Regions from separate parts of the Mesorhizobium sp. M7A.F.Ca.AU.002.02.1.1 genome, predicted to be linked through region 2. Evidence: riboswitches for the same ligand, from Rfam matches in the RefSeq annotation. Region 2 holds a riboswitch; the other holds the start of a gene.
What was found. A riboswitch is a leader RNA that binds a small molecule or an ion and turns the genes downstream of it on or off. The one in region 2 is predicted to bind cobalamin.
Positions count from the first base shown of each region.

Region 1: another riboswitch for cobalamin. It lies ahead of EN879_RS11530 (ABC transporter ATP-binding protein); the one in region 2 lies ahead of EN879_RS07680 (aromatic ring-hydroxylating dioxygenase subunit alpha).

Region 1 covers NZ_RZPB01000140.1:823-9,899, forward strand. Annotated here, with positions in the region: gene EN879_RS11520 (iron ABC transporter permease) at 1-913, opposite strand, end outside; gene EN879_RS11525 (ABC transporter substrate-binding protein) at 943-1,890, opposite strand; gene EN879_RS11530 (ABC transporter ATP-binding protein) at 1,940-2,728, opposite strand; cobalamin riboswitch at 2,893-3,100, opposite strand; gene EN879_RS11535 (AraC family transcriptional regulator) at 3,336-4,169, shown strand; gene EN879_RS11540 (alanine racemase) at 4,175-5,314, opposite strand; gene EN879_RS11545 (D-arabinono-1,4-lactone oxidase) at 5,314-6,591, opposite strand; gene EN879_RS11550 (MFS transporter) at 6,604-7,791, opposite strand; gene EN879_RS11555 (TetR/AcrR family transcriptional regulator) at 7,916-8,542, shown strand; gene EN879_RS11560 (hypothetical protein) at 8,551-9,077, opposite strand, start outside.
Region 2 covers NZ_RZPB01000077.1:116-12,074, reverse strand. Annotated here, with positions in the region: gene EN879_RS07705 (alpha-glucosidase) at 1-1,134, shown strand, start outside; gene ugpC (sn-glycerol-3-phosphate ABC transporter ATP-binding protein UgpC) at 1,159-2,271, shown strand; gene EN879_RS07695 (DUF680 domain-containing protein) at 2,351-2,596, opposite strand; gene EN879_RS07690 (DUF680 domain-containing protein) at 2,666-2,866, opposite strand; gene EN879_RS07685 (DUF680 domain-containing protein) at 2,946-3,143, opposite strand; cobalamin riboswitch at 3,655-3,857, shown strand; gene EN879_RS07680 (aromatic ring-hydroxylating dioxygenase subunit alpha) at 3,972-5,219, shown strand; gene EN879_RS07675 (hybrid-cluster NAD(P)-dependent oxidoreductase) at 5,245-6,345, shown strand; gene EN879_RS07670 (PqqD family protein) at 6,515-6,946, shown strand; gene EN879_RS07665 (hypothetical protein) at 6,993-8,042, shown strand; gene EN879_RS07660 (glycosyltransferase family A protein) at 8,057-8,791, shown strand; gene EN879_RS07655 (glycosyltransferase family A protein) at 8,847-9,599, shown strand; gene EN879_RS07650 (glycosyltransferase family A protein) at 9,599-10,276, shown strand; gene EN879_RS07645 (nucleotidyltransferase family protein) at 10,273-11,748, shown strand; gene EN879_RS07640 (hypothetical protein) at 11,789-11,938, opposite strand.

The sequences.
Region 1 (9,077 bases), on a different contig from region 2:
GTTCCTGCGGCGGCAGCAGCGTTCGGGCCAGAAGATCGCTGGCCAGCAAAAGCACCGCGCCGAAGACGGCGCAGCTGGCAACCAGGCGCAGATGCAAGGGGCCTGCCAGCGGCCGCGACAGATGCGGGATCATCAGCCCGACGAAGCCGATGACCCCGGCGACAGAGACCAGGATCGCCGTCGAGAAGGCGGCGACGAGAAACGTCATTCGGCGCATGCGCGCCACTGGCACGCCAAGGCTTTCGGCGGCGTTTTCGCCGGCCAGGAAGGCATCGAGCCGGCGGTGGTTCCACAGCGCGTAAGCCAGAATGGTGCCCGCACCCAGCGCGCCGAGCCAGATATTGTCCCAGCGCGCCAGGCCAAGGCCGCCCATCGTCCAGAACAACACGGAGTGGGCGGCGCGCTGGTCGCCGGCAAAGACCAGGTAGTTGGTCAAGGCGGTGAACATGAAGGACACGGCAAGGCCGGCGAGGATCAGCCGCTCCGGCCCTTGGCCCCTCACCCGCGCGACCAGCAGCAGGACGACGCCGGCGGCCAATATGCCGCCGGTGAAGGCCGCGACCGGCAACGTCCAGATGCCAAAGCTGTCGCCGAAGACGGTGATGACGGAAACGGCACCGGCGGCGGCGCCCGACGACAGGCCGAACAGGAACGGATCGGCGAGATCGTTGCGGGTCACTGTCTGCAGCAGCGCGCCGACGACGCCGAGGCCCGCGCCGACGCAGATGGCCAGGATCGTGCGCGGCAGCCGCAGATCGACGACGATCTTGCCGACCGGCCCGGACACGTCGTGCCCGCCTAAGCCGATTGCGCGGCCAAGCGCTGCTACAACGTCGGCCAGCGGGATCAGCGTCGAGCCATAGGCGATCGACAGCAGAGCGAGAGCGGCGATCGCCGCCGCTCCCGCCAGCATGGCCAACGCAAATGCCGGATGGCGCAAGCTCAAAATGCTTCCGGGTGCATGGCCTTGGCGATCTTGTCGATCGCTTCGATGTTGGCGGGTCCAGGCGTCAGCTCGGCGTAGCGGAGGGCGACGAAGCGCTCGTTCTTGACCGCGTCTGTCTCCTTCATGGCCGGATGCGCTTTCAGGAAATCGAGCAGCTTCCTGTAGCCGCCACCGTCCTGGTAATCGAGCAGGATGAGGAATTGCGGATTGCGCGACGCCACCGTTTCCCAATCCGTGTTGCCCCAGCTGGTGTCCATGTCAGCCATGATGTTGTCGCCGCCGGCGGCAGTGATCATGGCGCTGGGGATGGCGAACTTGCCTGCGGTGAACGGCTTGTCCTCGCCGGAATCGTAGAGGAACACCCGCGTGCCCTTGGCGCTGCCGACCTTGGCGGTGATGTCGGCGAGCTGCGCCTTCCAGCCAGAGACAAGCTTTTCAGCCTCGGCCTCCTTGCCGAAGATCTTGCCCAGCTTTTCGACGTCGCCATAGAGCAGGTCCATCGAGGCGGCGGGGCGGCTCTTGTCGAGATGGACGCAGCTTTCCGTCAGAACCAGCGTCTTGATGCCGTGCGGGGCAAGCGTGTCGGGCGTCACCTCGCCACCCGGCTTCATGCCGTAGTACCAGCCGGCGAAGAAGAAATCCGGCTCCACGGCCACGAGGTTTTCGAGCGTCGGATATTTCGGCGCCAGCTCCGGGATCGAACCCTGCTCTGCCTTGAATTCGGAACCGACCTTGTACCATCCGGTGATGCCCGTCAGGCCGACCATTGACGGCTGCAATTTCAGCGCGAAAGCCATCTCAGCCATGTTCAGATCGTGGATGACAGCGCGCTTCGGCGGCGCGTCGAAGGTCAGCGGCTTGCCGCAGCTGTCGACGGTTACCGGGAAGGCGAAGGCGGTCGAGGTCAGCAGCGAGACGGCAAGCGAAAAAGCGAGGCGTTTCACGGGTATGCTCCTTGTGGGTGGGATCGGGTCGACTATGGAACGGCTTCAATCACGACGGCGGCGCGGCACGGTTCGGAACCTCGAACACCGTCAACTCTCGATCCTCGGTTGGATGGCGCAGGCGCAGCACATCGATGCCGAAAATCTCGCGGATCAGCTGTTGGGCCAGCGCTTCGCGCGGTGCGGCGAGCGCTTGCAGACGGGCATGGTTCATCACCGCCACCCTGGTGGCGAAGGGTGCTACCAGCGCCAGATCGTGCAGCACCGCGATCACCGTCATCTCAAAGCCTGCCACGAGGTCGAGCAGTTCGCCGCGGGCGCGCGGGTCCAGATGGTTGGTCGGTTCGTCGAGGAACAGGATTTTGGGCTGCTGGGCGATGGCGCGCGCCAGTTGGGCGCGCTGGCGCTCGCCGCCCGACAGCGAGCCGACGGTGCGGCCAAGCAGCGGCAGCAGGCCGGTCCGGCGCAGCGCCTCGACGGCGATATCGCGTTCCTCGCGCCTGCGCCGCAGCCCGGCGTGCGGGACCCGGCCAAGCTCGACATAATCGATCACCGCCAGCCGCGGATCGGGCTGGTCGGTCTGGCCGACAACGGCGATATGCAGCGCCCGCTCGGCGGCCGAAATCCTGTCCAGCCCGCGTCCGCCAAGCTTCACCTCGCCGGAACTTGGCCGCAGCATGCCCGACAGCATGCGCAGCAGCGTCGTCTTGCCGGCGCCGTTGGGACCGATGATGGCAAGGCGATCGCCAGCGGCCACCGAGAAGCTGACCGCCTGGACCAGATTCCGCCCATTCGCCATGGCACAGAGGTCATGGGCTTCGAGAAGCGCTGCGCTCATCGGCTGCAGCCCGCCGGATTGCGGGGACGGCAAAGTGTGAGCATGGTGATGCGATGATCGATGGAGCCGTCCAACTTTCCGTCACTTTCCAAAACTGGCGACGGAAGGAAGCTGGCGAACCGGCCGACAAGGCCGGGATTCGCGTTTCCTCCCGGCACACCCCGTCCGGTCAACTCAGTGATGGCAGGTCTCCTGGCTCGCGGGTCGTTGCGCCATCCTGCCTTCCCAGCCTTGCCGGCCAGTGGCATTCACGGATTTTGCTCGCCGCTTACAGTTGCGGGGGCAGCCACGGCCTCGACCTGAACAGGCCTCACCGTGTTCCCTTTTCACCCCTCGCCTTTCGGCTCGGGGACCATCACCACTTCAGCGTAGATTTCCACCAAACGCTTCGCAATGGATTTCTCGGACGAAGTGGTGGGCCAGCTAAGGGAAACAGGCATTGCACGCTCACTTTATGTAATAACATAACATTCTTAGGAGATGACGCGGCCCGCTGTCAAGCGAAAGCCCATGGGATCGGCGCAGATTGCACGGAATGCGCAATTTCGATCAAACTGGCCGCGCCAGGAAACGCCAAGATGATCCGGCCAATGCGAAAAGGAGCCCCATGAACCCGACCGAGAAAGCGCTGTGGTTCGTCGAGAGCCATCTGCCGGAGGCGATCTCGCTTGACGATGTCGCGCAAAGCAGCGGCGTGTCGCGTTTTCATGTGACGCGCGCCTTCGGCGCCGCAACCGGCCGCTCGGTGATGGGTTACATGCGCTCACGCCGGCTGACCGAGGCGGCGCGCAAGCTGGCCGGCGGAGCGCCCGACATCCTCGTCGTCGCGCTCGACGCCGGCTACAACTCGCATGAGGCGTTCACCCGTGCCTTCCGCGATCAGTTCGGCACCACGCCGGAACTGGTGCGCGCGCAAGGCTCGACCAACAACCTCGACCTCGTGGAGCCGATCCTGATGGACCAGTCCTTCCTCACCAATCTCGAACCACCGCGCTTCGAGACCAGCCGGCCGTTCCTGATCGCCGGCCTCGGCGAACGCTACAGCTGCGAAACCAGCGCCGGGATTCCGATGCAGTGGCAGCGTTTTGCACCCTATATCGGCAACATCCCCGGCGAGATCTCAGGCGTTTTCTACGGCGTCTGCCTTAACGGCGATGACGCGGGCAATTTCGACTATGTCGTCGGCGTCGAAGTGTCCGGCTTTGCGGATCTGCCGAAGGACTTCTATCGGGTGCGGGTGCCGGCGCAGAAATATGCGGTGTTCTCGCACCGCGAGCACATCTCATCCATCCGCCGGACGATCAACACGATCTGGAACAGTTGGCTGCCCGACTCCGGTCACGAAATCGCGGATGCACCGGAATTCGAGCGCTATGGACCGGAGTTCGATGCCCACAGCGGCAATGGCGGGCTGGAGATCTGGGTACCGGTGAAGGCGTAGCTCGATCACGCCATCGGCAGCGCCGGCCAGCGATCGATGACCTTTCCGCCGGAAAACACGGCGATCGACCCGAATTGCTGCAGCACGGCCTCGCTCTGCGTCGGCCTTAGAAACGCGTAGTCGCCTGGCCTTGCGGCCGCATCGGCGGGCAAGCCCATGAATTGCTGGTTGGAGGACAGGCCGAGCAGGCCGTTCGTCTTCATGCCTTGGGGGAAGACCGGCTCGGCCATCCACTTGCCGCCATAGAGATAGCAGCCCTTGCGCGGAAACCGGCCGAGCGCCTGCAGCAGGCGGGTGACGGCCGGCGGGCCAGGCAGCATCGGCTCGACCACTTTCAGGATCGGCGTGGCAATGAAGGCCGCCGGCTGGAAGCCTTCTAGGCCTGGCGTATCGAAGTCGCTGGGCAGCACGAAGGCCGAGCCCATCGACACTTCATTGGCCGCGCCGCCACGATGAAGCAGCGCGGTCTTGCTGCCGCCGATGTTGAGGATACGGCGCTGGTCGGCGCCGAGACAGGCGACGAACGCCGCAGCCTGCGCCGACGCCTCCGCCAATGCCTTTGCCGGTCCGCCGAAAAGGCCGGGAATGAGCGGCGCATGCGCCTCGTAGGCCATGACGCCTTCGCAATGCAGCCGGGCCGGCAACGCGCTCAACGCCTTCGACAAGGCCGCGGGATCAGCAAAGCCGCCGCGATGCAGCCCGACATCGATCTCGAAAGCGATGCGCAGGCCGATGCCGAGTTCGTCAGCGAGAGCACCGTATTCCGCCAGTCTCTCCTCGCTGTCGATCAGCCAGCAGACACGCGACCAGTCGGCATCACCCTTCACCAGCGCAGCCCTTGCCGCACCGATCGGCATCGGCTTGCCGTAGAGCAGATCGGCATCCGGAAACGCCTTCAGCACCGCCTCGCTGATCGGCGGGTGGAAGGTCATGAAGCGCTCATGGCGAAGCGCCTTGCCTATATGCGCAAGCAGCGGCAGGCAGGCGAGCGATTTGTCGACCAGCCGCACGGCCAGGCCGGGATCCAGCCTCCCTTTTACCAGGGCAATGTTTCCGTCCAGCCGATCGCGGTCGAGCAGCAGGCAGGGTCGGAAGATGCCGGCGGTCTTCAGCGCATCCGAGAGGGTGGAAAAATAGGTGCTCATCATTCGATGCCGAACAGGCCGGCCATGTAGGGCGACACGAAGCGGTTTTCCGGATCGATGTCGCGGCGCGCCGCCATGGCATCGTCCCAGCGCGGGTAGAGCTTTTTCAGCTCCGCCGCTTTCAGGCTGTGCATCTTGCCCCAATGCGGCCGGCCGCCATATCTGCGGAAGATCGGCTCTGCCGCCCGCATGAACGGCAAAGGATCGTTCGCGGCGTCATGGTGGATGGCGATGGAGCAGGTCAGCCTGTTGTAGAATGGCGAAAGCCAGAACTGGTCCGGCGCGACCGAGCGCACCTCCATCGGGAAATAGACCTCGGGAAAGCGCTTCTCGGTCAGCTCGATGATCTCGGCCAGCGCCTTCGGCCCTTCCTCGAACGGCAAATGATATTCCATCTCGTTGAACTTGGTCTGCCGGTCGCTGGCATAGACGTTGAGCCAGTCCTGCACGTAGTCCTCGGCGGGAAATTTGGCGGCCGCCGATCGGATCAGGCGGCCACGCAGCGATGGCAGCCAGGCAAGTGAAGTGCGCAGCCTGCGCAGTGTCCTCAAACCCGCCTCGTCCTCTTCCGGCGGCCGCGTGGTGGGTGCGGCATCGCTGAAATCGCTGGCGATGAACTGCGCATAGCCGGAAAACGGAATGTAGTAGAATTCGGCCGAGCGATGCGCGGCCATCATCGCCTCGAAATCACGCAGCATCTCGGTGATCGGCAGCACATATTTGCGGCGGCGCAACCGGTAGGTCGCGATGTTGTTCAGCGTCACTTCGGTGAGCACGCCGAAAGCGCCGAGCGCAACACCGATGGCGTGGATCATGTCCCGATCCCCTGCCCGCTTGAAGTCGCGGACCTTGCCAAGGCCGTCGACGATCTGCACCGTCTCCAGCTGCGTGTGATAGGCGCCGAGCGTCGGCCCAGAGCCGTGCGTGGCTGTGCCCAGCGCGCCGCCGATCGCCTGGCGGTCGATATCGCCCATGTTGGGCAGGCCCTGGCCAATTCCTTGCAGGATGTGCATGAGCGGGCCGAGCCGGGTCCCTGCCCGCACCCGCGCCTGATGTTTTTGCGCGTCGTGCGAGACCAGCCCTTCCAGTCTCTCCAGGGACAGGATCGTGCCCTGCGATTTCACCAGCGGTGTGAAGGAATGACCGGCGCCGGCAACGCGCACCGGGCCGGGCGCGGTCCGGACGAGATCACCGAGTTCACCGGCATCGCCGGGGCTGGCGATCAGCTTGGGCTCGGCACTTACGAAGCCCGACCAGTTGCTCCAAGTGTTCGACATGGCGCTCCCCGCTCAGGCAACCGCACGACGGCGACGTGACACAAGAACGAAGAGACCGAGCAGCGCCACGCTTGCCACCGCGCTGGCGGCGGCGAATTCCGGCACCGGCCGGAAATCCTTGCCATCGATGAGCAGCGACGCCGCAATCGGCCCGATCGCCAGGCCGAACAGCTGGGCTGCCGGCACCAGCAGCACAGCGGTGCGCGTCTCGTCGGCGGTGATCGCCAGACGGATCTGGTAGGGCACGATGAACAGCAGGATAAAGCCCATGGCCAGGGCAGCGACCCAGAACGTCGTCAGGCCGGGGCTGCTGGCAAGAACCAGGGAACTGACAAGCGCCACGACGCCGATCGCCGCGATGGCAAGGCGATAATCGATGCGCGCCTCGAACGCGGTCGCCGTCATCGCCCCCAGGACCTGCACCGCGAGGCTGGCCGAGACGATCAGGCCGACGGTGCGGCCATCGATGCCGTATTGCGCGCCTAGCGGCTCCAGAAAAGCCCAGACCGCGCCGAAGAACATGAAGTAGCAGAAGACCGACAGCAGCGCGGTCATCGAGGGAACCGTCAGCACATTGGCCAGATTCTCTTCCTTGGGCAGGTCGGCATAGTCACCGGGCACGGTGAAAGCGACCGCCAGCGACACGACGCAGACGACGGCAAGAACGATGAAGCCACCCGCCGACCCTGCGGCCGGGATGACATAGAGCGCCAGCAACAGGGCGAGCGCGCATTGCGCCAGCGTCTGCATGGTGACGAAATAGCCGCCGATGCGCTCGGCACGCCGCGAGCGGGCGATCAGTTCGGTGGCGATGGCGACCAGACCGCCCTCGGCGAGCCCGGCAAGGGCGCGGGCCGCAATCAGCATGTTGGCGCTCGCGGCATAGGCCGTCCACACATTGGCCAGCGCCAGCAGCAGCAGAAGGACGGCACTTTTCCAGCGCATATTGTGGGCCGAAAGCAGCATCGCCACGACGGCCGAACCGATGGCAATGGCGATCATCTCGGCGGTGGCGACCAGCGCCAGTTCGTCGCCGCTGACATGGCCTTCGGTGTAGAGAGCTCCGAGCAGCACCGGCTGCAGGCCGAGGATGAGCAGGCCGACCGAACCGATCCACAGGGCCGAGGCGAGCTGCCAGCCGGTCGGATTGCCGACCAGCCAGTCGCCACTGCCTGCGTGGCCGATATCTGTCGAAGCCAAAGGCGCCTCCCCAACGTCCTTGCCGCGCGGCAAAAAAGCTGACAACCTGTCAGTATTTCAGAAACTGATACTTGATCATATTTCTTGTCAACCGGAATCTAAAAACCGTGCGAAAGATCGGTGCATGACGGAATTGAAGAGAATGGCGACCGAGCCGAGGCGCAAGCCCAAGCAGGAACGCAGCCGCGAGCGCATCGACGCGATCCTGTCGACGACCATGCGGCTGATCGGGGAAAAGGGTATCGACGCCGTCACTATGAAGGAGGTCGGCATGCTGGCGGGCGGGCCAATCGCCACCGTCTACCACTACTTTCCCAACAAATCGGCGATCCTGGCGATGCTCTATGAGCGGTTTTCAGAGGTCAGCCGGGCACGGCTGACGACGATCATCGCCGAAATCCACGAGGCGAAAGATGTCATCGTGGCCGCTGACCGGCTGCTCGATGATTATCTCAGCCGTGTCGCCGGCGATCCGGCCATCCAGGATCTGCAGAACGCCATCCAGGCCGACAAGGCGCTCAAGAACCTCGACCTCGCCGAAACGCGGCACCAAGCCAAAATGTTCTGCGACCATGTCATCGCCTTGCTGGAGCCCGAGAGGCGCGAGCAGTTCGAACGCATGGTTCTGCTGATCTTCCAGCTCGCCGGCGGCGTGGTGCGCCTGGCGCTTGCCGAGGGCGAAGCGGAAAGCCGCCGGACCATCGAGGATTACCGGTCTATCATTCACACGCAGCTGCGGCTGTTCCTCTAGAGCCGCGCCTATTTCGCCCGATGGACGAGGCCTTCGAAGCCGTGTGTCAGATCCGAAGCGCCGGCCGCGAACATCTTGACGAGATTTTGCGGACGGCCGGGAGTCTTGTTCGCATCGAGGAGGATGGCCCTGCCCTCATGCATGACGAAATCGAATTTTCCATAGTCGAAGCCGAGTTCACGCCGGCGCTCACGCAGTTCGTCGGGCACCGGGACGGGCTCGCGCCGGATCGTCTCCGATGCCTTGACCAGGCCGTTCGGGGAGACGTAGCGGGTGCAGCGCTCTCGCTCTCCGCAAAACACCCAGAAACGAACAGCAAAACCGTCGGGTTCTCTCTCCGGAATGAACTTTTCCACGACGAGATCGTCGCAATCAAAGACGCCGTCTGGAACGTCGCCGAGAGATCCGTGGATCTCATAGGGGTGCAAGATTGGCAAATGCGGAAACGGCGGCTGTTTGCCCGCGCGCTCGGATCGCCGGTTGAGGAGCGTCTCCGGGATTCCCCGATTGTTGAGATTGCTTTTGACGATCACCT
Region 2 (11,959 bases):
TTTCTGGCCGAGCAGCCCGACCTCAACTTCCACAACCACGAGGTTCAGGACGCGTTGCTCGACGTCACCCGCTTCTGGCTGGAGCGCGGCGTCGATGGTTTCCGGCTCGACACCATCAATTTCTACTTCCACAGCCAGGGCTTGGAAAACAACCCGCCGCTGCCGCCGGAAGAGCGCAACGACCAGACCGCGCCGGCGGTCAACCCCTACAACTACCAGGACCATCTCTACGACAAGAGCCGGCCCGAGAATCTCGGCTTCCTCGAACGGTTCCGTGCCCTGCTCGATGAATATCCGGCAACCGCAGCGGTCGGCGAGGTCGGCGATTCGCAGCGTGGGCTTGAAGTGGTGGCCGCCTACACCGCCGGCGGCAAGCGCGTGCACATGTGCTACTCCTTCGATTTCCTGGCGCCGGAAAAGATCAGCGCGGGCAAGGTCCGCTCGGTGCTGGAATCCTTCGGCAAGGTCGCCAGCGATGGCTGGTCGTGCTGGGCCTTCTCCAACCACGATGTAATGCGCCCGGCCTCGCGCTGGGCCGCCAATGAGCCCGACCCGACCGCCTACCTCAAGGTCATCTCGGCGCTGCTGATGTCCTTGCGCGGTTCGGTCTGCATCTATCAGGGTGAGGAACTTGGGCTCGGCGAGGCCGACCTTCGGTTCGAGGATTTGCAGGATCCCTACGGCATCCGCTTCTGGCCTGAATTCAAGGGCCGCGACGGCTGCCGCACACCGATGGTGTGGGACGGCGGCGCCAAGAATGGCGGCTTCTCCCAGGCAAAACCCTGGCTGCCGGTGCCGGCCAAGCATTTGGCGCAAGCGGTCAATGTCCAGCAGGGCGACGAGGCTTCGCTGCTCGAGCACTACCGGCGCTTTCTCAGCTTCCGGCGTGCCCATCCGGCGCTGGCCAAGGGCGACATCACCTTCATCGAAAGTGAGGGAGATACCGTGGCCTTCACGCGCCGCGCAGGCAACGAGCAGATCGTCTGCGTCTTCAATCTGGGAGCCGGGCGGGCCAAGGTTGACCTTGGCGGCCGATCGCTGCAACCTCTGCCCGGGCACGGATTTTCGGGGCAGGCGAGCAGCGGTTCCATCGAGCTTGGCGGCTACGGCGCCTGGTTCGGGCGTCTCGACTGAATTTCCAATCACTGGAGGAAACCAATGGCCGATGTCACGCTAAGACAAGTGAAGAAGTCCTACGGCAATCTGAACATTCTCCACGGCATCGACCTCGATATTAGGTCGGGCGAGTTCATCGTCTTCGTCGGCCCGTCGGGCTGCGGCAAGTCGACATTGCTGAGGTCGATCGCCGGGCTCGAGGAAATCACCTCCGGCGAACTCAGAATAGCCGGCGAAGTGGTGAACGACGTGCCGCCGTCGAAGCGGGGCATCGCCATGGTGTTCCAGTCCTACGCGCTGTACCCGCACATGACCGTCTACGACAACATGGCGTTCTCGATGAAGATCGGCAAAGAGAACAAGGCCGAGATCGACCGCCGCGTGCGCCAGGCCGCCGAGATCCTGCAGCTGACCAAATATCTCGACCGCCTGCCCAAGGCGATGTCGGGTGGCCAGCGCCAGCGCGTCGCCATCGGCCGCGCCATCGTGCGCAATCCGAAGGTGTTCCTGTTCGACGAGCCGCTTTCGAACCTCGACGCCGCGCTGCGCGTCGCCACCCGCATCGAGATCGCCAAGCTCAAGGAATCGATGCCCAACACGACCATGATCTACGTTACCCACGACCAGGTCGAGGCGATGACGCTGGCCGACCGCATCGTGGTGCTCAAGGACGGCCATATCGAGCAGGTCGGCACGCCGATGGACCTCTACAAGAAGCCCGGCAATCTGTTCGTTGCCCAGTTCATCGGCTCGCCGGCCATGAACATCCTGCCGGCGACCATCGAAAAGACCGGAAACCCGACCGTCGTCAGCCATGTCGGCGGACGCAAGGCGACCGTGCCGATTGCGACGCCGGCTTCGGCAAAGGGCGCTGCGGTGAGCTTTGGCGTGCGGCCGGAGGACCTGATCATCGCCAGCGGCGCGGACTATCTGTTCGAGGGGACGGTCGACTATGTCGAGCAACTCGGCGAGGTGCAGCTTGTCTATGTCGACATCGGCCGCGCCGATCTGCCGCTGGTGACCAAGCTGCCCGGCAATGTCGAGGTCAAGCGCGGCTCGACATTGCGGCTGAGCGCCAATGGCGAGGACCTGCATATCTTCGACGCGGATGGACGTTCTTTCGCGTTGCATGAAGTGGAAGCAAAGGCGGCTTAACCGCAATTACCGTGTCAGGCACAAAAAAGAGCGGCGGGCCGGGCCCGCCGCTCTTTGACTTGGAGATCGACTTCGGTTGTTAGTTGTTGCCGAAGAGGTTGCGGTCGGCACCTTGCGGAGCAGACTTCTGGGTGGTGTCACCCGACGAGTTCAGCAGCTTGTAGACCGGCGAACCGGTGTTGCGTACCGAAGAGGTGCGCGTGCTGTCGACCGAAGTCGTGGCGGCAGGCTGATTGGCACCATTGGAGCCAAAATTGTCGCTGCCGGCGAAGGCACTGCCGGTGATGGCCAGAACGGCGGCGGCAGCAATAAGGATCTTGTTCATTTTAGTCTCCTGAATTCTGGATTTCGCCAGGACGGCAGACACAGCTGCCGTCGGTTGCGAAATTGGTTGTTAGCGACCGAAGAGGTTACGGTCGCTGCCCTGAGCGGGCGTCTGGGCAGCCGGTTCCGAGGTTTTGGTGGAAGCCGTGTACGACTGGTCCACAGCGGCGGCAGGCTGGTTGGGGCCGTTCGAACCGTAGTTGTCGCTGCCCGCGAAAGCGCTGCCGGTGATGGCCAGAACGGCGGCGGCAGCAATGAGGATCTTGTTCATCTTGAATACTCCTGAATGTCTGAATTTCGCCAGGGCGGCGGGCGAGCCCGCCGTCGACCGGGAAACTGGGAATCGGCTGTTAGTTGTTGCCGAAGAGGTTGCGGTCAGCACCCTGGGCAGGCGCCTGAGCAGCCGGTTCCGACTTCTTGGTCGAAGCGGTGTACGAGCTGTCGACAGCAGTGGCTGCCGCGGCGTTGGAACCGTAGTGGTCGCTACCAGCGAAGGCGCTGCCGGAAATGGCCAGAAGGGCTGCGGCAGTGAGAATGATCTTTTTCATTTTTGGTACTCCAGTATCGTCTTTTTTCCGTCCGTCTAGCGGCGTGTCTTGGAAATGAAATCGCGTCGTTCGGACAGCCCCGATGTGGGAGGGCAAGGTCGTCTTTTCCAATCACGAAGTTGTTCCGTGTGGACCATGAATCCACACCTTGAAATTGTGCCAACGGAATCTAGGGATGCATTTTTCTTCTTCATATCAGTGTGTTAGGTGTAGCCACCTGATGGATCACTGACTGTTTCAGAGGCCCAGCGTTCACACCGTCCTGCACGCACCGTCAACAGAAACGAACCGTTCGGTTCGATTTTAGGGCGAACTAATAGTCATTTTTCGAAACCATTAACCTTTTTTGACCCCCCGCGAAGGGTCGGATTCGGGAAGATCGCAGCCGGCAAATGGCCGCCCGGGAGGTGGGATCTCGGCCCGCGACGAGCTGCAGTAGCGTTTCGCATGCCGTGTCGCGCCGCATGGATACGATGTCGTTTTCATGCCGACGGCGCGCCCGCGATCGTGGTTAGATCATACCATCTCAGGTGCCGCTTCGTGACGACGAGGCGGAGAATTGGGAAGCCGGTCAGAATCCGGCGCTGCCCCCGCAACGGTGGTGGAGTTCAAGTCGCAACGGGAGACCACTGGGCAACCGCCTGGGAAGGTGTCGCGATGGTCCGCAAGGACAACTCCAGAGCCCGGAAACCAGCCCGAGATTTTTAGACTCGACTGATCGCGGTGGGCGGTCAAGAGGTGGATAGCGCATGTCCGGCACACAGCCGGCCTGCGCTTCAATCCTTCCTCCGTCACCACCAGTTCAGTCCTTAGGAACGAGGACAGGACATGGATATCCGCAACGACATGCTGAGGCTCCTGAAGGGGCGCCGGCAAGGCTTTTCGCTGGAGCAGCCCTTCTACACCGATCCGGACTACTTCAAGCTCGACATGGAGCTGATCTGGTATCGCGACTGGCTGTTCATCGGCCATGATTGCGAACTGCCGAAGCCGGGCAGCTACATCACCGTGCAGGTCGGCGATTATCCGGTCGTCCTTGTCCGCGACCAGCACGGCAAGATCAACGCCTTCCACAATTCCTGCCGCCATCGCGGCAGCCGCGTGTGCAACACGGAGAAGGGTACCGCGGCAAAGCTCGTCTGCCCGTATCATCAGTGGACCTACGAGCTGGACGGCCGCCTGCTGTTTGCCCGCCAGATGGCCGACGGTTTCGACAAGAGTGATTTCGGCCTGAAGCCGGTCGCCTGCGAGAGCGTCGGCGGCTACATCTTCATCTGCCTGGCCAAGGAACCGGCAGATTTCGCGCCGATGCGGGCGATGATCGAACCCTATCTTTTGCCGCACCGGCTGCGTGAAGCAAAGATCGCCTTCGAGAGCACGATCGTCGAGAAGGGCAACTGGAAGCTGGTCTGGGAAAACAACCGCGAGTGCTACCACTGCGCCGCCAATCATCCCGAGTTGTGCAAGACCTTCCCCGAGGCTCCAACCATAACCGGCGTCCATGGCGCCGACAGCGACCCTGAAATGGTCGCACACTGGGCCAGATGCGAGGCATCAGGCTTGCCGAGCAAATTCCGCATCGATCCGGCAGGGCAGTACCGCGCCACCCGCGCGCCGCTGCTGCGCGATGCCGTCAGCTACACCATGACGGGAAAACGGGCGGTCCAGAAGAACCTGTCCGACAGCGTTTCAACCGACCGCATCGGCTCCTTGCTGCTCTATCACTATCCGACGACCTGGAACCATATCCTCGGCGACCACGCCGTTACCTTCCGCGTGCTGCCGATCAGTGCCACGGAAACCGCAGTGACAACGAAATGGCTCGTCCACAAGGATGCGGTCGAAGGCGTCGACTACGACCTCGCTGAGCTCACCCATGTCTGGACCGAGACCAACGACCAGGACCGCCGCATCGTCGAGGAAAACGCCTTCGGCATCCTGTCGCCGGCCTATGAACCAGGCCCCTATTCGGAGCTGCATGAGGGCGGCGTGATCCAGTTCGTCGAGTGGTACGCGTCGTTCATCGGGCCGCGCCTTGCCGAAGGCGGCCGGCCGGCCCTGCGCAGCGTCGCCTAGCCCAGGGGACAAGAGGATGAATGCGATGACGGACCTTGGCCTCTATCGCCATCTCGACCAGATGACGCCCTGGAACGACAGGCTGCAGGTGCTGGAAGTGATCGGCGTCAGCGACGAAGCGCCTGACGTGAAGACCTTCACCTTCCGCTCCGACAACCAGACCTGGTTCCGCTACAAACCGGGGCAGTTCGTGACTCTGGAACTGCCGACATCGGACGGGCCGCTGATGCGCACCTACACGCTGTCGTCCTCGCCGTCGCGGCCGTTCTCGATCGCGGTGACGGTCAAGGCGCAGGCGGGCAGCACCGGTACGCGCTGGATGTTCGACCATCTGACGCCCGGTTCGCACGTCAAGGCCTATGGGCCGACCGGCGACTTCTCGCTGCACAGCCACCCGGCCGCCAAATACCTGTTCATTTCGGCCGGTTCCGGCGTGACGCCGATGATGTCGATGCTGCGCTGGCTGAACGACTGCGCGCCATGGACCGATGTCGGCTTCGTCAACTGCGCGCGCCGCCCGGAAGAGATCATTTTCCGCAAGGAGCTCGAACTGCTCGGCAGCCGCATGCCTGGGCTGTCGCTCGGCTTCATGATCGAGGAGCGGTCGAGCCGCGAGGGCTGGTTCGGCCATATGGGCCGCATCGACGCGATCCGGCTGCCATTGCTGGCGCCCGATTTCCGCGAGCGCGAGATTTTCTGCTGCGGCCCCGATCCTTTCATGCGCGCCGTGCGCGGCATGCTGGACGCAGCCGGCTTCGACATGGCGAAATACCATCAGGAAAGCTTTGCCGCGCCTGCCGTGGAGGAGATCCCGGCGCCGTTCTCGCCGCCGGCGGAAGACGGCGCCGCTGCCACCGTGGAGGCCGTGACACCGATCCGGTTCTCGCATTCCGATGTCGATGCCGAATGCGTCGCCGGCCAGACCGTGCTGCAGACGGCACGCGCCTCGGGGGTGCGGATTCCCGCCGCCTGCGAGTTCGGCCTGTGCGGCACCTGCAAGGTGAGGAAGGTCGCGGGCGACGTCGAGATGAGCCACAATGGCGGCATCCTCGATCACGAAATCGAAGACGGCTTTATCCTCGCCTGTTGCTCGAAGCCGCTTTCGGCGCTTGAAATCGAGGCGTGACCGGCAGGCACGGTCAGAGGCTGTCCATGCCCGCGCGGCCTGCAGCTGCGCTCGGCCGGGCCTACGCCATCTTGCCAAAAACCCTGCAAATGGTTAGACGCCTGCAACGGTGGGGTTGACCGTAGGGCCCGAAGATCATCTCCGCGGCCTGCTTCGGCGGGGAGCAAACATGCGACAATCCGGCGTATATGCCATTGCCAGCAAGGATATCGTCTTTGAATCCTTCGATGGCGAAGCCGTCGTTCTCGACCTGACCACCGGTAAATATTTCGGCTTCTCTGATTCAGGCAGCAGGCTTTGGGATGCACTGTCGTCCGGCGTGCCTGCCTCCGAACTGGTCGGCGCCGCGACCGGGATTGGCGCCCTCGATGCCGCCGCGATTGACGGCTTTGTTTCACAATTGCTCGAATTCGGTTTGCTGGCGGCCGCAACCGATGGCGTGGCAAGACCGGTTCCCAGCGAATTGCTGGCTCAGCTCGCCGCTGCCGGCGAGCCCCTCAAGGTCGACATCCATGACGACCTTGCCGACCTCATTGTCGTCGATCCCATCCACGAGGTCGAGGAGCCCCTCGGCTGGCCCGCAGTGAAGCAGGCCAACTGAGGCGCGCCAGGCTCTCGTTGCCGGACGGCTCCGGAACAGGCAGACCATGCCGAACGTCACTCTCGAAAACCTGACTGACTACGCACGTCATGTCCTGGCGCAAGCGCAGAGCAGCGCCGCGCATTATCCACTGACCTGCAAGGTGGGTTTGCCGCATCTGGAGTTGACCGCTCATGTGAGTGCCGGCGCGTTGGCGGATGCCTTCGCTCATGGCTTTGTCACGGCTGCGGACAACCGAGCGCCTGCCGACATCTGCCGCATCTTCGTCGCACATCCCGGCATTGACGGCATCGCGGCACCGGCCAGATGGGGCCAAGGACCCTTCACGCAGCATGGCTTCGCCACCAGGCTGGCGGAAGCCGGATTGCGCGGCAACCATTTCCACGACCTGGATTTCTGGCAGTTCTATGATCCGCAACGTCGCGTTGGCGTGCAATTGATGGCCTCGGCCGATGCCTTTCCACCGTGGGAGCCGGGAGCGCCGCTGCGCCCCTTCCTCCATTGGGAATATGCGGCACGTGGCATGCGGCTGGCCCATGCGGGGACGCTCGGCACCAAAGGCAGGGGCGTACTGCTGGCCGGCGCGGGCGGCGCCGGGAAATCCGGGACCGTCGCCGCCGGCCTCCTCCACGGGCTGGACAGCGTCGGCGACGATTATGTGCTGGTCGACCTCTCCAACGGCGTGACTGCCCGCCCGTTGTTTTCAACACTCAAGCAGGATCCCCAGGGATTCGCGCGACTTGGGCTGGATCACCGGCTGCCAGCTCATAGCCCGCTCAACTGGCAAGGCAAATATGCTTTTCACATTCATGACATCGCGCCCCGGCCGGTGCCTGAAACCCTGGACATCGTTGCGCTGCTGGTGCCACATATCGGCGGAGGCGGGGCAAGTTCGATCGTGCCGGTGTCGCGGAGGGATGCCATGATTGCCTTGGCGCCGTCCGGCATAGCGCAGATGCCGGGCGAGCGGGAGAGCGGCTTTCGCTTCTTCAGCGACCTGACCCGCCTGCTGCCATGCTATCGTCTGTCGCTGGGGACGCAGCCACAGGAGATAGCCGGCACGATTGCGGACTTTCTTGTGCGGGGCGCTTCGTGAAACTGAGCGTGATAATGCCCGTCTATAACCGTGAACGCTATGTCGTTTCGGCATTGCGCTCGCTGGTGCGGCAGCGGGACGCCGCCGATCTCGACATCATCGTCATCGACGACGGTTCGACCGACGGCTCTGCTGAGGCCGTACGCTCGATGATGGGCGAAAACCCCTGCATCCGACTCTTCCAGCAATCGAACATGGGCGTGGCCAGGGCGCGCAACGCCGGGCTGCGGCAACTGCCGCCGGATGCGGAGTTCGTGTCATTCCTGGATTCTGACGACATCTCGCTGGCCGGACGGTTCAAGGCCGATCTCGCCCGCTTCGAGGCTACCTCCGGGCTTGAGCTAACCTATTCGCTGATGACGCTGGTCGACCGGATCGACGACGAGAAGCTCGAGCCGGAGGCGGACTGCTGTACCATGACGCTTCGCGGAATTTCGCTGAGCACCGCTCTCTTCAGTCGAACGCTTGTCGATCGCATCGGCCATTTCGACGAGGACTTTGAGCAGTCCGAGGACACGGATTATCTGTTGCGAGTCTTCGAAACCGGTCCGCGCTACGAATTGCCGAACACCGTCGCGATCTACTACCGACGCCACGCCGGAAATGTCACCAAGGAACATAGCGGCAGGGTCCGCAACCACTTGCGTGCAATCCACAAGTCGATGCGGCGGCGCAAGGCCGATCCGTCACGGCGAGAGGTCCAGGGCATCTTCGAATTGAAGAGTCCCGCCGATTGGCGGATGCCATGATGCTCGAGACAATCGGCTCGGATCAGCCAAGCCCGCAACGCTGCTGGAGACGCCGATGAGGCTGAGCGTCATCATGCCGGTCTACAATCGCGAACAATTCGTTGGCCTGGCGCTGCGCTCGTTGCTCAGGCAGCGCGAAGACATCGATCTCGACATCATCGTCATCGACGACGGGTCGACCGATGGCTCGGCAGCCGTCGTACGGTCGTTGATCGACGAGGCCCCATGCATTCGTCTTTTCCAGCAGATCAATGGCGGGGTCACCAAGGCGCGCAATGCCGGGCTGAAGCAGTTGCTGCCGCAGACGCGTCTGGTGTCGTTTCTCGATTCGGACGACATCTCCCCGATAGGCCGCTTCAAGGCGGATCTCGCCTGCTTCGAAGAGGATCCTGGCCTCGAGCTGACCTATTCGCGCATGACGCTGGTCGACAAGATAGATGGCGAGACACTGGAACCGGCCGCCGACAGCCACTCCATCACCGTGCGAGGGATCCACCTGTCCGCCGGGATCTTCGCGCGAGACCTCATCGAGCGCACCGGTGGTTTCGACGAGGATTTCAAACAGGCCGAGGACACCGACTATCTGTTGCGTATCTTTGAGAGCCAGGCAAAATACGTTATGCCCGATACGGTGGCTCTCTATTACAGGCGTCATCCCGGCAACATGACCAAGGAAGCCGATGTGCCCTTTCGCGAGTTCATGCGCGCCATTCACAAGTCGATGAAGCGTCGCAAGGCCGATCCCAGCTTGCGCCGGGTGGAGGGGATCTTCGACTTCAAGGATCTCGCGCAGTGGCGGTTCCTTTGATGGCAGGCTACGGCGTCGTCATTCCGGCTTTCAACGCGGCCGCCACCATAGGCGCTGCCCTGAACTCCGTTCTGGCCCAGACGGCAAAAGCGGAGGCCATCGTCGTGGTCGATGACGGTTCGACCGACGATACGGCCGCGGTGATCGATGCGATGAACCTGCCGGTGACGGTGCTGCGACAGGACAATGCCGGACCCGGCAGCGCAACGACCCGTGGCATTGCGGCACTCTCGACGCCGCTCATCGCGACGCTCGATGCCGACGATTTGTGGCTGCCGGACAAGATCGAACAGCAACTGGCCTATCTCGGCCGTCATCCCGGGACAGCGGGCGTCTTTACGCACTGGCGGACGTTTCGCGGCGACAGCCCCGATTTGCCCGATGCGGCCAGTGGAGCGGGCTGGTCGCGCACGACGATGATGATCCGCCAGGAGGTGGTGCAGAGCGTCGGTCCCATCATCGACCCACCAGGCGGTCGCGGCGAGATGATCGACTGGATCGCCCGGGTTCGTGAGGCAGGCTTTGTACTTGCCATGCTCGACGACGTGCTTGCATTGCGCCGCATCCGTCCGGGCAGCCTTTCCTACGGCCGCGATCCGGCACGCGACCGGGGCTATATCCAGGTCGCAAGGCTCGCCATGCAGCGGCGGGCCCAGAACAAGGCGGGCTCCAGTTGAACGCCAGGCCTGTTCGCCGCATCAGCCGCCGCTTCCCGGACTATGGCTGGTCGTGGCCCACCGGCCAGTTGGACCTGTTGCTGAAGGCGGCGCTGCTCTCCGATGAGGACGCAGCCGCTGCCTGCGCCGCGCGCTGGCTCGACGAGAACGACATCGACCTCGTCTCGTTTCGAGAACATCGTCTGCTCGCCGCCATCTCCGACAGGTTCGGCAGAAAACTGGCCGGGCATACCGCGCACCCGCGCCTCGTCGGCCTGCAGAAGATGCTGTGGACGAAGTCGCGCATGGCGATGCGCGAGGCCGAGCCGACGCTGAAGGCGATGGCCGACGGCGGCGCCGACATCATGCTGATCAAGGGCGCCAGCCGCATTGCCTTGAACGCGTCGGCGCAGCGTGGTCGGGTGGCGCATGACATCGACATACTGGTGCGCCCGCGCGACATGGCTGCCGTCTTCGACATCTTGCGCGACCGCGACTGGCAGATCGCCTCGGGCGTCAGCGCGCAATATCTGCGAACCCGGTTGGCGTCGCTGCGGTCGATGAACTTCTTCAAGGGCCGTTTCGGCGACATCGACCTGCACCAGCTCGGCTATGATGGGTCGCAGACGAGCGCGGAAGACGACCTGGCGATCTGGCAACGGGCGGTCCCGGCACAATTCAGCGGCGTCGCGGTCTTCGTGCCATCGCCGGCCGATCGCATGGCACTGGCCATCGCCCATGGCGGCCTCGACGCCCACACCCACAGCGACTGGCTTGTCGACTGCGCGGTCGCCATCCATGCCGAAGACGTCGATTGGGGGATGTTCCTCGACATCGTCGGAAGACGCGGCCTGGCGGTTCCAGCGGCGGTGGCGTTATCCTATCTGGCGTTCGAGATCGGCATTCCGGTGCCGGAACGGACAATGGCCAGAATCTTCGAGATGGCCGACCGGGCTGGCCTGTCGCGTTGGTCGTCGGTTCTGCAAGCCAAGCCGCGCACGGATTTCGGCGGCCTGGTCTGGCTGTCGCGCGGCCTTGCCAAGCAGTTGCGCCTGAAGCGGAAGAAGGGCCGGTTGCAGCAGGAGCCGCCCGCCAAACCCTGGCGCGGGAGACCGGCCGCGGGCAAGCCGCAAGCCGCATCGGAGCCTCTGGTGTTTTCGCAGGCCATCGCCTGTCCGCAAACGACCGGCGACATGATGCTCGACATCACCGTCAGGATCGGCGTTCCGCCGGTCCGGCGCCGCATCGAAATGGAGATCAATGACGGTGGCGAGCATATCGCTCGCCTGCGTGCCGTGGCTATCAGCCGATCCGGCAGGGAACGCGTGCTGCATTTTCGCGGCAAGGTGACGCTCGACGGCGCGCGAGTTGCCTTGACGCTCGAGGCGCGACCATCGCGACAGTTTCGCGAGTGGAACGACGCGGCCACGGTGGCCGCCTATGGCGCCTTGCCTTTCCAGTTGCTGTCGGCGGGTTTCTTGCCGATCGGCTGAAGGCGAATCCGACGAACCTTTCTCGCAAGGCGGCGTCCGCTCAAACTCCGTAGCGTTCGGTGCGGATGATTTCGGCTGCAACGCCGGCATCGATCAGCGCCTGGGCTGCCGCGGAAACGAAGGCATTGGAGCCGCAGACGAAGGCGAGACCGGGCGGCTCGGGCAGCCGCGCCATGGCTTGCGCCATCATCGCGACGTCGTCGGCCGTGAA